Linked DNA regions of Undibacterium sp. 5I1. The protein of the gene in region 4 binds, or shares a complex with, the protein of the main gene of each other region. Links are inferred from orthologs where the notes say so. Each region holds a gene or a part of one and is shown on either strand. Other genes may lie near its edges.

Region 1 (3,465 bases), 190 kb from region 4 along the record:
CTCAATAAAATTGAGCTAGGAGGGCAAGTTACACTGTGGATGCCTGATCTCGTATTTTCAACTAAAAATCATGAAACCATTCCCAAAGTTGAACCAGAGAATGGTTTGAATCGAGTTGACTATCAGTTGAAAAATATAGTCCCAGATTTCAGTGGAAATGACCGAATCACAAGGTTAGGGAATGCTATACAAATATGGAGTGCGTTACGTTATTTCTATCCGTATTCCGACATCATTAAAATCGACTGGAATAAGGAATTGGACGCACTCTTGTTATCCGCCTCAAGCGATAAAGATGAAAAAGCATTTACCCACACCCTAATGCGCTTTACTTCCGCATTGCACGATGGACATGCGCGTGTCACAGGTCCGAGGGAGCTTGATGCTTTTCACCTTTTATCAAAATAAAAATGATCGATGGTGTACCGGTGGTTTCAAGGTCCCGCCTAACTCCAGGCAATCAACCATTAATTCCCTTTGGAAGCCAAATTACGCATTTAAATGGTTTGCCAATTGCACACAGGTTGTCAGAAATAAATACAGAAAACATGTCCGCAACAGACACCATGCAGGCCGAAATCTTATCTGTCGAGCTGCTCACAGGGGAAGAAAATTCCCTCTTAGAAATGAGCTACCGAGACCTAAAAGGATTCAAGCAAACAAAGACTTTCCTTCGTGATACGCCTGTGGTCAATTTAAGAGAAAAAAATCCATTAGGAGCGATGCAACAATTGAAAAGCGGTATTTGGTATGTAGATATCGACAGAGCGGATGGCAAAGATATTGAACAATTGATTGCCCAAAAAAATAACTTCAAAGGGATCATTTTTGATGTCCGAAATTATGTGAATGGCAATAGCAATTTCTTAAAACATTTTACAAAAAGGCCACTAGAGGTACCGTTATTCAATGTCCCTGTCATCAGTGGAGCTGATCGGGATCATTGGCAATGGGAGCGCATTGGAAAAGCTCTTCAACCTCAAGCGCCCTATATCAATGCCAAATTAGTTTTTTTGATAAGCGGTAATACGATCAGTGCTGCAGAAACCTTGATGACTATCGTAGAGCACTACAAACTGGGTGAAATCATAGGCACACGGACTGCAGGCTCGAATGGAAATATTAGTTGCTTGCCTCTTCCAGGAGGATATAAAGTTTTTTGGACTGGGATGCAAGTCTTGAAACAAGATGGGTCTCAATTCCACGGTATTGGAATCATTCCCACTCTCCCTTATAAATCAACGATAGAAGATGCGATTTCTGGCGATGACATAGTGTTAGAAAAGGCGATAAACCTTCTCACAGAAAATTAAAAAAGAAATGTTGTTTTATCTCTCTACGACTCAAAGACAGGACTTAACTCGCAAACAAAACCAATTGCTGCTCCGCCGTTGACGCTTGCTCCGTGCCACTTAAACGGGTACCCAGCCCAAGCAAGCGAACGGGTTGTTGGCCGCGTGCAAATGCGGTCTCTAACAAGCTGACAAAACTACTTTCGTCCAAGCTGCTGCCACGACATTCTGCGGTAGTCTGGTGGAAATCGGCAAAGCGGATTTTGACGTATAACTTGTGTATGTAATCCTCCGCTTGTACACGCTTCATCCTCGCTACCAACATCGCAAACAAGGCAGGCAACTCCGTCTGACAAGCCGCCAGATCGGGCAAATCCTGGGCGTAGGTTTCTTCTACGCTGACTGATTTTCGCTCGCTGTCCGGACAAACACTACGATGATCAATGCCACGACAAAGCAGGTACAAGTTATAGCCAAGCTTGCCAAAGTGTTGCTGCAAATCGGGTAAAGACCAGCTGCGCAAATCGCGGCAATATTGCACACCAAGGCCATGCAATTTAGCCGCCGTGACTTTGCCCACACCAAATAATTTAGCGACTGGTAGTTCTGCCACAAAGCTATCTGCGTCTTCTGGCAAGACCACAAACTGACCGTCTGGCTTATTCCAGTCGCTGGCGATTTTGGCGAGAAATTTATTCGCCGCCACACCGGCGGAGGCTGTGATGCCCACCGTGGCTGCAATCCGCACCCGTATCTCTTGCGCAATCAGGGTCGCACTCCCTTTGTGCTGCGTGCAATCGCTCACATCCAGATACGCTTCATCCAGTGATAAAGGTTCGACCAAGTCGGTGTAGTCACGATAAATCGCCAAAATCGCTTTAGACGCGATACGGTATTTCTCCATGGTTGGTGGCAGAACGATTAAATCAGGACAGCGCCGTAATGCTAACGAGGTCGGCATGGCTGAGCGCACACCAAAGCGCCGCGCCTCGTAATTGCACGTCGCCACCACACCACGCTGATCTGCTCTGCCACCAACAGCCAGCGGCTTATCGCGCAAACGCGGATCGTCCCGCATTTCTATCGCGGCATAGAAGCAATCACAGTCGCAATGGATAATTTTTCGCTGGGCGGTGGACATGATGTTATCGAAGTGATGACTGAAGCTGTTACTGAGATTATTGCTGACAAGCGTTGAGGTATTTTAATCCATTTAAAAGAAAATACTGTATATAAAATCAGTATGTAATATCAGTATATAAAATCAGTATTTGAGTGAGCCTGCTATCAACGTACTCGCATACAAAACAGCATCTATCTTTGCTCTAAGTCAGCGCTTTAAGTTGCTGTAATTTTAAGCATCTACCATAATTGTTTCAGCGTCTATCCTGTCCATGACAAATTCTGGTATTTGCGTCATGATGTCTCACCGGAGAGCTTTGCTGATCCTGTCTATTTAGTTCAATTAATTTAATCAATTCAAGCTGCTCTGTTAGGCTGGTTTCGCTGATGTAGCTGGCCTCGCTAATTTTGCAGTGCTATTAGAGGACTCTCATGAAAAAATTACTCGCATTTTGTTTTGGTCTCAGCCTGTCTTTTGCTACGCTTGGCGTCAGCGCTGCTGCCACTTATCAACCCTATGACGAAACCGCCGATGCGCAGGCCAACATTAACAAAGCTCTGGCAACAGCGCAGGCGACAAATAAAAAAGTGCTGGTGATTTTTGGCGCTAACTGGTGCAAAGATTGTTTAGAACTGGACAAATCGATCAAAGGTCAAAATGCCGCACTGATCGCCAGTAAATTTGTATTGGTCAAAGTGGATGTAGGTCAATTTGATAAAAATCTGGAGATCGCAAAACAGTACGAAAATCCGATCAAAAAAGGTATTCCTGCGGCATTAGTTTTAAAGGCTGACAACAGCCTGGTGTATGCGAGCAAAGGCGGCGAATTGTCGAATGCGCGCAAGATGAGCGACCAAGGCATTTACGATTTTTTTAATCAGGTTTCAAACTAAATCGTATTTGAATTTGTCTGGCAACTCAAAGACAAATACGTTTTATTAGCGCCTGAAATGACAGCTTAGTTGGCACCTTAAACGACTGACTGCGTTACTTGATTCCTTACTCAACTCACTATGCCCAATCGTCTGAACCCGTTGTCAGAATCAAGCG
Region 2 (3,514 bases), 1.8 Mb from region 4 along the record:
GTGATTTATGGCATGGGGGATAAATATCAAGGCAAAATCAGAAAAAACGATTTGCTCACCGATACACCGTTTAACACCTATACTCGCACTGGTCTGCCGCCAACGCCGATCGCATTGCCCGGAATCGCCTCATTGACAGCGGCGTTTACTCCCGCGAAAAGTGGTGCTTTATATTTTGTCGCCAGAGGTGATGGTACTAGCCAGTTTTCTGATGATTTGAGTGAGCACAATCGTGCCGTTAATAAATATCAGCGCTAGATCAAGATTGAAGTAAACCAAATTGAATTACCAAAAACTATAGCAAGAACTGATTAAAGAATTGATTTGTATGTCGATAGCAAGCAAAACAAGTGCAGCAACAAGAGGCAAGTTCATTACTTTTGAAGGTATTGATGGCGCCGGTAAATCCACCCATATTGCATATGTGGCAGAGCAGTTGCAGCAGCATGGGATTAAGGTTGTGTCTTCCCGTGAACCCGGTGGTACGGCATTAGGCGAAAAATTACGTGATCTGCTTTTGCAGGAAAAAATGCATTTAGAAACGGAAGCCTTACTCATGTTCGCCGTACGCAGAGAACATATCGCTCAAGTAATAGAACCGGCCTTAGCTCGCGGTGACTGGGTTATTTCTGATCGCTTTACCGATGCGAGTTTTGCTTATCAAGGTGGTGGACGTAAATTGGCGCTGGAAAAACTGAATGCACTGGAACAATGGGTACATCCCGATTTACAGCCTGACATGACATTTTTGTTTGATGTGCCTTTAGAAGTAGCACGTGCCCGTCTGGATGCAAGCCGCGATCTGGATAAGTTTGAGCAGGAAAAAGCAGAATTTTTTGCAGATACCCGCGCTGAATATTTGCGCCGCGCCGCTGAGTTTTCAGAACGTTTTCAGATCATCGATTCGACCCGTCCGATTCCTGACATCCGTGCGTATCTTGATACCTTGATTGAGCGCTTGTGTAGTGAACCTGAACCATATTCATTTAAGTCGCATTCAAATCAGCAGACGCAGGTATGACGCATCCACTTTTTATCTGGCAGCAAGACGCTTGGCAACAATTGAATTTACTACGGCAGCGTATGCCTCATGCGATTTTGCTATACGGTCCTGAAGGCATCGGCAAAACTGTTTTTGCCGAACATCTGGCGCAGTCCTTATTGTGTGAAGCACCTTCCGCAGACGGCCATGCCTGCGGTACTTGCTTATCTTGCGGCTGGTTTGGGCAGTACAGTCATCCGGACTACCGTCGGGTCAGGCCCGAGTTACTGGATGAGGAAGAGGGCGCCGCCAGCGAGGGCGATGCTCCTGAGCCTGAGAAAAAAACAAAATCTAGCAAAGCACCATCAAAAGAAATCGTCATCAATCAGGTGCGGGCATTGGGCGATTTTATGAATATTTCTACCCATCGTCAGGGACGACGTGTGATCGTGTTGTATCCGGCCGAAGCCTTGAATATCCCGGCGGCCAATGCCTTGCTTAAATCATTGGAAGAGCCGAATCCCAATACGGTATTTATTCTGGTCTCAAACAGTCTGGATAAATTGTTGCCGACGATTTTGTCGCGCTGTCACAAATTTGGAATGGGTTTGCCAGACAAACAGCAATCTTTGGACTGGTTGAAAACCCAACAGTTAGGCGATGCAGAGACCTGGCTGGCGCAGCAAGGTGGCGCGCCCTTATCTGCCTTATTGATGTCGCAGTCGGAAGACAGAGCGGAGTTAGACGAATTTTTGCGTCAGTTAAGTAAGCCGGGTGTTGATTCCAGCTTGAAAATTGCGGAAAAAATACAAAAACTTAGTGTGCCGAATACGGTCGCCTGGTTGCAGCGTTGGTTGTATGATATTTTTTCTTATAAACAAACAGGAAGAATCCGGTATCATCCTCGATATCAAAAAGAGTTAGCTGTGCTCGCCCAACGTGTTGACGTCCATGCTTTATTAAATGTGATTAAGAGCACGAATGAGCGTCAGGCAATTGCCAGTCATCCTTTGTCTGCCAAACTCTTTATTGAAGATATGCTGTTGGATTACTCTTCACTATTTCACTGAAAGCTTGTTTATGGCCGACTTGCCCGCCGATCCTGGTATTCCTTTGAACATGCCAACACCGGCGCGTCCTTCCGTGTTGTCATTGGCAATTAAAGAGAAGGCAGCGCTGTACTCTGCCTATATGCCATTCCTAAAAAATGGCGGTATCTTTGTACCAACCAATAAATCTTATCGCTTGGGCGAAGAGATTTATCTGATTTTGACTTTATTAGATGACCCAAATAAATATCCTATCGCTGGCAAAGTAGCCTGGATCACCCCGGCAGGTGCTGGCAATAACAAGTCACAAGGTATCGGCGTCCACTTTCCCGATGATGAAAGTGGTACACGTATCCGTTTAAGGGTGGAAGAGTTATTAGGCGCTGCGATTCGTTCATCGCGCGCAACTCATACGCTTTAGCATCCACTTTTCAACTCAAGCGCTTTGCCTTGAGTTCGTTGACGAGACTATGTTGGTTCAAACGTCCTAAATTTCTCCTTGTATTGATAATTATGTCTGGATTTGTTCCCTCCCATCGCCTGGCAAGATTCGCTGATCTGCCAGCGATTGTCGCTATCTATAACTCTACTGTTGCTTCCCGTCAGGTCACTGCCGATACTGACCCAATATCGGTTGAGTCCCGACACGCCTGGTTCAACGAGCATACGCCAGACAAACGTCCGCTGTGGGTGATTGAAGACAATGGAAAAATTTTAGGCTGGCTGTCATTTTCTAATTTTTATGGACGGCCCGCGTATTCCGGCACAGCAGAGCTTTCTATTTATTTACATGAGGATGCCCGCGGTAAAGGCTTGGGGCGATATTTTCTGAATCAGGCGATTGCCTATGCTCCGCAAATCGCAGTACATACTCTGCTGGGATTTATATTCGGTCACAACACACCCAGCATGAATTTATTTGCCAAGTTTAACTTTGAGATTTGGGCAAATATGCCCCGTGTTGCTAACTTGGATGGCATTGAACGTGATTTGATCATCATGGGGAAGCGGATTAGCTGAGACTGAACTTCCATCTGTTTTAAGGTGCTTTAAGTCGTTTTGAGCCTGTCTAGGCTTAAAAAGAGTAAAATCCGGCATCGAACCTCAATGGCTTGCTTTCTCAACGGAAGACAAGCCATATATTTTTATAGGAATCACTCATTATGCTGAGCTATCGCCACGGCTTCCATGCAGGCAACCACGCAGACGTTCTCAAGCATTTCGTCACAATTCAATTACTGAATTATTTAGGTCAGAAAGATACGGCCTACACCTACATAGACACGCATGCTGGTGCTGGTTTGTATTCGCTGGATGCTGGTTATGCAACAAAAAATGCCGAATTTGAAACCGGCATTGCTCCGCTGTGGGATCGCAAAGACTTGCCGCCTAGCCTGGCTGAATATGTTGACCTGGTTAAAGAGCTAAATCCAAGCGGCAAGATGCGCTACTACCCCGGCTCGCCTTATTGTGCCGACAAAAT
Region 3 (3,599 bases), 1.9 Mb from region 4 along the record:
GCAGCGGAAATCTTCTGGCGTGATTTGATTGTCTGGATTAGCGCAGGCCAAATCTCGCAGACGCAAAATGAGTTCCGCTAATTTTTGTGAGAATACTTCGATGCTAGGTGTCTCTCCGATGCCCAGCAAGCGGGAGGCCTCGTCGTAATAACGATAGATAATGATGGAGCGGTTACTTAGCTTATTGTCTGGGTCGGCGACCCATTCAGGATCGAGGATGTCATAACCATCTTCGTACACGTCGCTATAGTCAAAATCGGAGGCGAGCCGGATCACGGGTGATTCAAAAATATATTTACGCGGTTGTCGCGTTTTGTCCGGCACTGCACGATATACGGTGGAGCCAAGATTAAAGCCGCAAAACGGGTCGGCGCTAGTTTCATCGATTTCCGCAGGCGTCATCGCATAGCCACGCACATAGATGATCGGGTAAAAAGGGGCGTTTGGATTGCTCATACCATCCTTAGTTTTTGGTAACGCCTCTGCGTAATTTGTGAGAACGTTGACGTATTTTTCTAACGAACATCGGTGAAGTCAGTCATGCATCATGACTGGCAGGCTTTCATTTGTTATCTATTTTGAAATGTTATCGTTATAGTACAATTATTAGGCTTAAGCAAATGTTTGTAAGACATATCTGAAAAGCTGCCGGATCGCCCTGAGTAGTCTAATCAGTGTTTTTAGATATTTCACCTTCTTGACGGCAGAGAATTAACCGTTTGCTACCTCCATTATTTTTAATCAATGATCTTTGTCTGCACTACGTCAAAACAGAGTCGGATAAGGTAAAATCCTGTCATGTCATATCAAGTTCTCGCCAGAAAATATCGTCCCAAAAGCTTTGAAACGCTGGTTGGGCAGGAGCACGTGGTTCGTGCCTTATCGCATGCGCTGGAGCAGCAACGGCTGCATCACGCGTATTTATTCACAGGGACTCGTGGTGTCGGTAAAACGACGCTCTCACGCATACTCGCTAAATCCTTTAATTGCATCGGTGCCAATGGTAACGGCGGCATCACCTCGCACCCTTGTGGTGTGTGCGAAGCCTGCGTGGCGATTGATGCCGGACGCTTTGTTGATTATATCGAGATGGATGCGGCGTCTAATCGCGGGGTGGATGAGATGGCAGCGCTGCTAGAGCAAGCGGTCTACGCACCATCGAATGCACGCTTCAAGGTCTATATGATCGATGAGGTGCACATGCTGACTAACCATGCGTTTAACTCCATGTTAAAGACGCTGGAAGAGCCGCCTGAGCATGTCAAATTTATCCTCGCCACCACCGATCCACAAAAAATTCCAGTGACGGTATTGTCGCGCTGTCTGCAATTTAATTTGAAGCAGATGCCACCTGGTCATATTGTTTCGCACCTGGAAAATATTCTCGGCCAAGAGCAGATCGAATTTGAAGTCCCGGCACTTCGCTTGCTGGCACAAGGTGCGCATGGCTCTATGCGCGATGCCTTGTCGCTGACAGATCAATCAATTGCGTATGCAGCTGGCAAAGTGACCTTAGAGGCAGTGCAAGGTATGTTGGGTGCATTAGATCAGTCGTATCTGATCCGCTTGCTCGATGCCTTGGCTGTGAAAGAGGGCAAAGCTTTGCTAGATGTCGCTGACGAAATGGCGGCACGTAGCTTGTCTTATAAATCCGCTCTACAAGATTTAGGTAGTTTGCTGCATCAGATTGCCATCGCACAAATGGTGCCGGATGCTGTGCCTGAGGACATGCCAGAGCGCGATGATGTTATTCGCCTCGCTGCTTTATTCGGTAAAGAAGAGATTCAACTGTTTTACCAGATCGCGGTACATGGTCGTAATGAGTTGGTGTTAGCACCGGATGAATACGCTGGTTTTAGTATGACGCTACTGCGCTTGCTAGCCTTCCGTCCGTCTGATAGTGGCGCGGCAATTGCAGGTAATGGCGCTGGTGGCTCGGGTGGATCTGCGCCGTCTGGCCGCGTTCCTCAACGTCCAATTATGCCGAGTGTAGTAAGCCCAGTAAATTCAGTCAGATCGGTAAATTCAGCTAGTTCAATTAGTGGGCAGCTAGCATCCAGCCCACCTTTAAGCTCCGCTGCAATAGTCTCGCCAACAATGTCTGTAGCGATACCGCCCGTTGCGCCAGTTATGGCTGTGCCGGCTGTTGAATCTTCTGCTCAAGATAATCAGGTAGCTCGTGTGGCTGAACTTGTTTCGACTGCTCAGCAGGTGGGGGAAATACTTCCAGAAGTAATACCAGAAGCGCTTCCAATCGCAGCGCAGGTAGTTCTACCAGCAACGGTGGCAGTCCCTGTTTTATCGCCTCGTGATGCTGCGTTAGCTGCTGCTGGTTTACGTAAGCCTTCGGTTGCCAGTCGTGCAGCAGTTGCCGAAATATCTGCAACACGTCCGATGGCGGCACCTGTTACGGTGCCAGTCTTAAGCTCGGCACCAGCTAGGCCAACTGCCCCAGTTGAGTCATTTGCCAACGCTACGCAAGTTGTTTCTCCGACAAAAGAGCGGCACACATCAACCGTAAGCCAGACAAAAATAGCGGCGCCAGCCGGGATGGATGACATGCCGCCTTGGGACGAAGATATGATGGAAGCGAGCTCTTCTAATGAGTTACCGCCACATTTTCAGTCCGCTGCTTTTGATGATCAGTTTGATCAGGCTGCGATTGTTCCCGTGCAAGTGAAGTCAGAAAACCCAGCACCTCCCGTTAACCCTCCTCAGCCGACCATATCAATTTCGGCGCAAACTATAAATGCTTGTGAAGCGCCAACTGACTCTGTAGCATTTGGGGAGTCGCCACAAATAGCATTGCGCGTTACAGAAATTAAACCAATACAAGAATTAAATTGGGATGGACATTGGCCTAATCTGGCAAGCAGTTTGCCGATGCGTGGCGTGGCACAGCAATTAGTGCAGCAAAGTGAGTTAATTGATTGCCAGATCAACGGTAATACATTCGTATTTAGTTTGCGCGTACCTTTGCAAACATTATTATCATCTGGCAGCGTTGAAAAATTAGAGCTCGCTTTGTCAGAGCGTTTTGCAAAGACAGTTAAGGTCGAGACTAAAATCGGTGCCGTCGAGCAAACCGCTAACGCCCAGGCAGTTGCTGAGCGCGCAGAGCGTCAGCAGCTTGCAGAAAAATCGATACAAAGTGATTCCTTCATTCAGTCTTTAATGCGAGAATTCGGCGCGTCTATCGTGACTGGCAGTATTAAACCTGTTTGATTTCTTACAAAATGATTCGGCCAATAGCTACAAATTAATTAAGCATTTATCAACACCATTGAACAAGTTTTAGGAGATTTTTATGATGAAAAACCAAATCGCAGGCTTGATGAAGCAAGCGCAAGCCATGCAAGACAACATGAAAAAAGCGCAAGACCAATTGGCGCTAGTTGAGGTAGAAGGGCAATCTGGTGCAGGTTTAGTCAAAGTAGTGATGACATGCAAAAATGACGTAAAACGCGTCACGATTGATCCGTCTTTGCTGGCCGACGATAAAGATATGTTAGAAGACTTGGTTGCAGCAGCTTTTAACGACGCAGTACGCAAGGCAGAAGCCACATCGGCTGAAAAAATGTCTGCGTTGACATCTGGCA
Region 4 (3,424 bases):
CGCATTTCGAAGGCGTACATTTCTCGGATGACGTCGCCTTCTTCGTCGCCAAGCATCTGCGTTCTAACGTACGCGAACTAGAAGGCGCTTTGCGAAAAATTCTGGCGTACTCGCGTTTTCACGGCAAAGAAATCACGATTGATGTCGTCAAAGAAGCCTTAAAAGATTTGCTATCGGTACAGAACCGCCAGATTTCGGTAGAAAATATCCAGAAGACAGTTGCAGACTTTTTCAACATGAAAGTCGCCGACATGTACTCTAAAAAGCGTCCAGCGAATATCGCCAGACCACGCCAGATCGCGATGTATCTGGCGAAAGAATTAACGCAAAAAAGCTTGCCAGAAATTGGTGAACTGTTCGGCGGCCGCGATCACACCACAGTCTTGCATGCAGTACGCAAAATCACGGCAGATCGCAGCAAGAATCCCGAATGTAATCATGAGCTACATGTGTTGGAGCAGACTCTGAAGGGTTAAGCACTACAAATTGTAGTGTACGCCGTGCGCACCAAAGCAAGCGGCAACGAAGCAAATAAAGTTGATAATGCGCATGGCGCACCCTAGGATTTTAGAAGTACCATTTTTAGACGTCCAATCATTCTGCGGCCTCCACGCGGTTTTTGCCCCAGAAGCCGCAGAATCATTGGACAATGCATTTAAGTTTTTTAAGTCATTACCTTACGGCATTGAAGTTATAAAACTAAGTTACAGAACGAAGTTACTGAATCAAGCCAGAGAAGTAAGCTACAGAAGTGAATCATCCTTTATTAACAAAATTACGCGAGGATATAAACATGCAATTGGTCAAAACTCACCGGGACACAATCCTCCGGCCTCTGCAAATCGTGAGCGGTATTGTCGAGCGTCGGCACACATTGCCGATTCTGGCCAATATCCTCATACGCAAGGACGGCGAAAAAGTGTCTTTCTTGTCGACTGACATTGAAGTGCAAATCACCACCCGTGCCGATATCGGTTCGGGTGGCGAGAGCATTGCCACTACCGTCGCTGCGCGTAAGCTGCTCGATATTTTGCGCGCACTGCCGGACGACAATGACATCGTCCTCAAGCTCGACAATAAGAAGATGACTGTGCAGTCAGGCAAATCGCGCTTCTCTTTGCAAACTCTGGCGGCAGAAGAATTCCCTACCGTCGCACAAGCAGAACACTTCAACGCCAGCGTTAGCCTGCCGCAAAAAACGCTCAAGCACCTGTTTAACATGGTGCACTTCTCCATGGCGCAGCAAGACATTCGTTATTACCTGAATGGTCTGTTGCTCGTGGTCGATGGCAAAAACGTGATTGCCGTGGCGACCGACGGTCATCGTCTGGCGTATTGCCAGGTGGAAGTCGAACAAGAATTCCCACGTCAAGAAGTCATCATCCCGCGCAAAACGATTATCGAATTGCAGCGTTTGTTAGAAGACAAGGACGATCTGGTGCAACTCGACATCGCCAACAATCAGGTCAAGCTGACGTTTGCTGATATTGAGCTGATTTCCAAATTGGTCGAAGGCAAATTCCCAGATTTCAACCGCGTAATCCCTAAGGGTTATAAAAACAATTTCACCTTGGGTCGCGAGCAATTGCTGCGCTCCTTGCAACGTGCCGCCATTATGACCAGCGACAAGTTCAAAGGCGTGCGTTGTGTAGTCACACCGGGCAGTATGCAAATCCTGTCCACCAATGCCGATCAGGAAGAAGCAGTAGAGGAAATTGAAATCGATTACGGCGGCGACAGTGTCGATATCGGCTTCAATGTTACCTATTTGTTGGATGTGTTGAATAACCTTAAAGTCGATCAGATCAACCTCGCCTTTGGTGACTCCAACTCATCCGCATTAATCACCATCCCAGACAACGCCGATTTTAAATACGTCGTTATGCCAATGCGGATTTAGTGCGAAAGAGTGCTAAAGCTCCCCAGCCGCATGCAGCCTAATTACTGAATGCGGCTGGGGAGTGAGGGAGATTAGGTAATCCGGATTTACACAAATTCCGCTATGGATTTCAAAGTGGTTTGTGCCGGATTTATTCAAGTGATATGACGAATTAAGTTGATAACTAAGTTGATAACTAAGTTGACGAATTAATTTGACTCACTAAGTTGACTAACTAAGCGCCCTCATCCCAGCCCCGCATTCAGCAATGACGCTGCTTGCGAGTGGGAACTAAAACTCCAGATCAGTTAGTACGTTAGAACAAGTAAGACCATAATAAAGAAGGTAACCATGTCCGAGAACACCCAAGACAACACTCCAGCGCAGCCAAATGCTTATGGCGCGTCCTCAATCCAGATACTGGAAGGTTTGGAAGCCGTGCGTAAGCGCCCCGGCATGTACATTGGCGATACATCGGACGGCACCGGTCTGCATCACCTGGTATTTGAAGTGCTGGATAACTCAATTGATGAATCGCTGGCTGGTCACTGTACCGAGATCAACGTCACCATCCATGCCGACAACTCCATCTCCATTACCGATAACGGTCGCGGCATTCCGACCGGTATCAAATGGGACGACAAGCACGACCCAAAACGCAGCGCGGCAGAGATCGTTATGACCGAGCTGCATGCTGGTGGTAAGTTCGATCAAAACTCTTACAAAGTCTCCGGCGGTTTGCATGGCGTTGGTGTGTCTTGCGTAAATGGACTGTCCAAATTACTCAAGCTCACTATCCGCCGCGATGGCAAACAATATGCGATGGAATTTGTCCGCGGCGTACCGCAAAACCGTGAAATAGAAACCATCGACGGCATTGTCGTTTCCCCGATTAAAGTCATCGGCGACACCGACAAACGCGGTACCGAAGTCCACTTCTGGGCCGATGAAGAAATCTTCACTCATGTCGAATTCCATTACGAGATTCTGGCAAAGCGTATCCGCGAATTATCGTTCCTCAATAATGGCGTGCGCATCAAACTCACCGACCAACGCACAGGCAAAGAAGAAATGTTTGCCTTTGAAGGCGGCACCCGTGGCTTTGTCGAATACATCAACAAATCTAAAAGCGTCTTGCACCCAACGATTTTCCAAGCCACTGGTGAGCGTCTGTCTGACCAAGGCACCAACATCACCGTTGACGTTTCCATGCAATGGAACGACGCCTACAACGAGCAAGTTTTATGCTTTACCAATAACATCCCACAACGTGACGGCGGCACCCATCTGACTGGCTTGCGCGCAGCGATGACCCGCGTCATTAATAAATATATCGAAGAACACGACTACGCTAAAAAAGCTAAAGTCGAAGTCACCGGCGATGATATGCGCGAAGGCTTAACCTGCGTCTTGTCCGTCAAAGTACCTGAGCCAAAGTTCAGCTCACAAACCAAAGACAAACTGGTTTCCAGCGAAGTCCGCGGCCCGGTAGAAGAAATTGTCGCCAAAACTTTATCCGACTATCTGCAAGAGCGCCCTAACGAC

The links.
Region 1: the proteins of dnaN (region 4) and dinB are in contact, whole or in part, in a solved structure (PDB 1OK7), measured with the Escherichia coli proteins. The link is inferred for Undibacterium sp. 5I1 from one-to-one orthologs.
Region 2: the proteins of dnaN (region 4) and RGU72_RS07710 are in contact, whole or in part, in a cryo-EM structure (PDB 8GIZ), measured with the Escherichia coli proteins. The link is inferred for Undibacterium sp. 5I1 from one-to-one orthologs.
Region 3: the proteins of dnaN (region 4) and RGU72_RS07385 are in contact, whole or in part, in a cryo-EM structure (PDB 8GIZ), measured with the Escherichia coli proteins. The link is inferred for Undibacterium sp. 5I1 from one-to-one orthologs.

The regions. Positions count from the first base shown.
Region 1 is NZ_JAVIWI010000001.1:3,734,713-3,738,177, reverse strand. Bases 396-3,282 are described here. They hold dinB (DNA polymerase IV), read right to left. Parts: upstream 2,434-3,282; coding sequence 1,357-2,433; downstream 396-1,356. Other genes in these bases: RGU72_RS16335 (thioredoxin family protein), read left to right, coding at 2,847-3,282; RGU72_RS16345 (S41 family peptidase), read left to right, coding at 411-1,313; RGU72_RS16350 (hypothetical protein), read left to right, coding at 396-408. In the rest of the region: more of RGU72_RS16350, read left to right, coding at 1-395; more of RGU72_RS16335, read left to right, coding at 3,283-3,308; RGU72_RS16330 (PAS domain-containing protein), read left to right, coding at 3,429-3,465. UniProt on the Escherichia coli protein: Poorly processive, error-prone DNA polymerase involved in translesion repair and untargeted mutagenesis. Copies undamaged DNA at stalled replication forks, which arise in vivo from mismatched or misaligned primer ends.
Region 2 is NZ_JAVIWI010000001.1:1,729,735-1,733,248, reverse strand. The notes cover bases 99-3,034. They hold RGU72_RS07710 (DNA polymerase III subunit delta'), read left to right. Parts: upstream 99-1,017; coding sequence 1,018-2,052; downstream 2,053-3,034. Other genes in these bases: RGU72_RS07700 (N-acetyltransferase family protein), read left to right, coding at 2,545-3,034; RGU72_RS07705 (PilZ domain-containing protein), read left to right, coding at 2,063-2,452; tmk (dTMP kinase), read left to right, coding at 329-1,021; mltG (endolytic transglycosylase MltG), read left to right, coding at 99-258. In the rest of the region: more of mltG, read left to right, coding at 1-98; more of RGU72_RS07700, read left to right, coding at 3,035-3,051; RGU72_RS07695 (23S rRNA (adenine(2030)-N(6))-methyltransferase RlmJ), read left to right, coding at 3,195-3,514. UniProt on the Escherichia coli protein: Part of the beta sliding clamp loading complex, which hydrolyzes ATP to load the beta clamp onto primed DNA to form the DNA replication pre-initiation complex.
Region 3 is NZ_JAVIWI010000001.1:1,647,248-1,650,846, reverse strand. What follows is about bases 491-3,511. They hold RGU72_RS07385 (DNA polymerase III subunit gamma/tau), read left to right. Parts: upstream 491-798; coding sequence 799-3,225; downstream 3,226-3,511. Other genes in these bases: RGU72_RS07380 (YbaB/EbfC family nucleoid-associated protein), read left to right, coding at 3,308-3,511. In the rest of the region: RGU72_RS07390 (hypothetical protein), read right to left, coding at 1-456; more of RGU72_RS07380, read left to right, coding at 3,512-3,599. UniProt on the Escherichia coli protein: Part of the beta sliding clamp loading complex, which hydrolyzes ATP to load the beta clamp onto primed DNA to form the DNA replication pre-initiation complex.
Region 4 is NZ_JAVIWI010000001.1:3,544,105-3,547,528, forward strand. The notes cover bases 1-2,846. They hold dnaN (DNA polymerase III subunit beta), read left to right. Parts: upstream 1-793; coding sequence 794-1,900; downstream 1,901-2,846. Other genes in these bases: dnaA (chromosomal replication initiator protein DnaA), read left to right, coding at 1-476; gyrB (DNA topoisomerase (ATP-hydrolyzing) subunit B), read left to right, coding at 2,231-2,846. In the rest of the region: more of gyrB, read left to right, coding at 2,847-3,424. UniProt on the Escherichia coli protein: Confers DNA tethering and processivity to DNA polymerases and other proteins. Acts as a clamp, forming a ring around DNA (a reaction catalyzed by the clamp-loading complex) which diffuses in an ATP-independent manner freely and bidirectionally along dsDNA.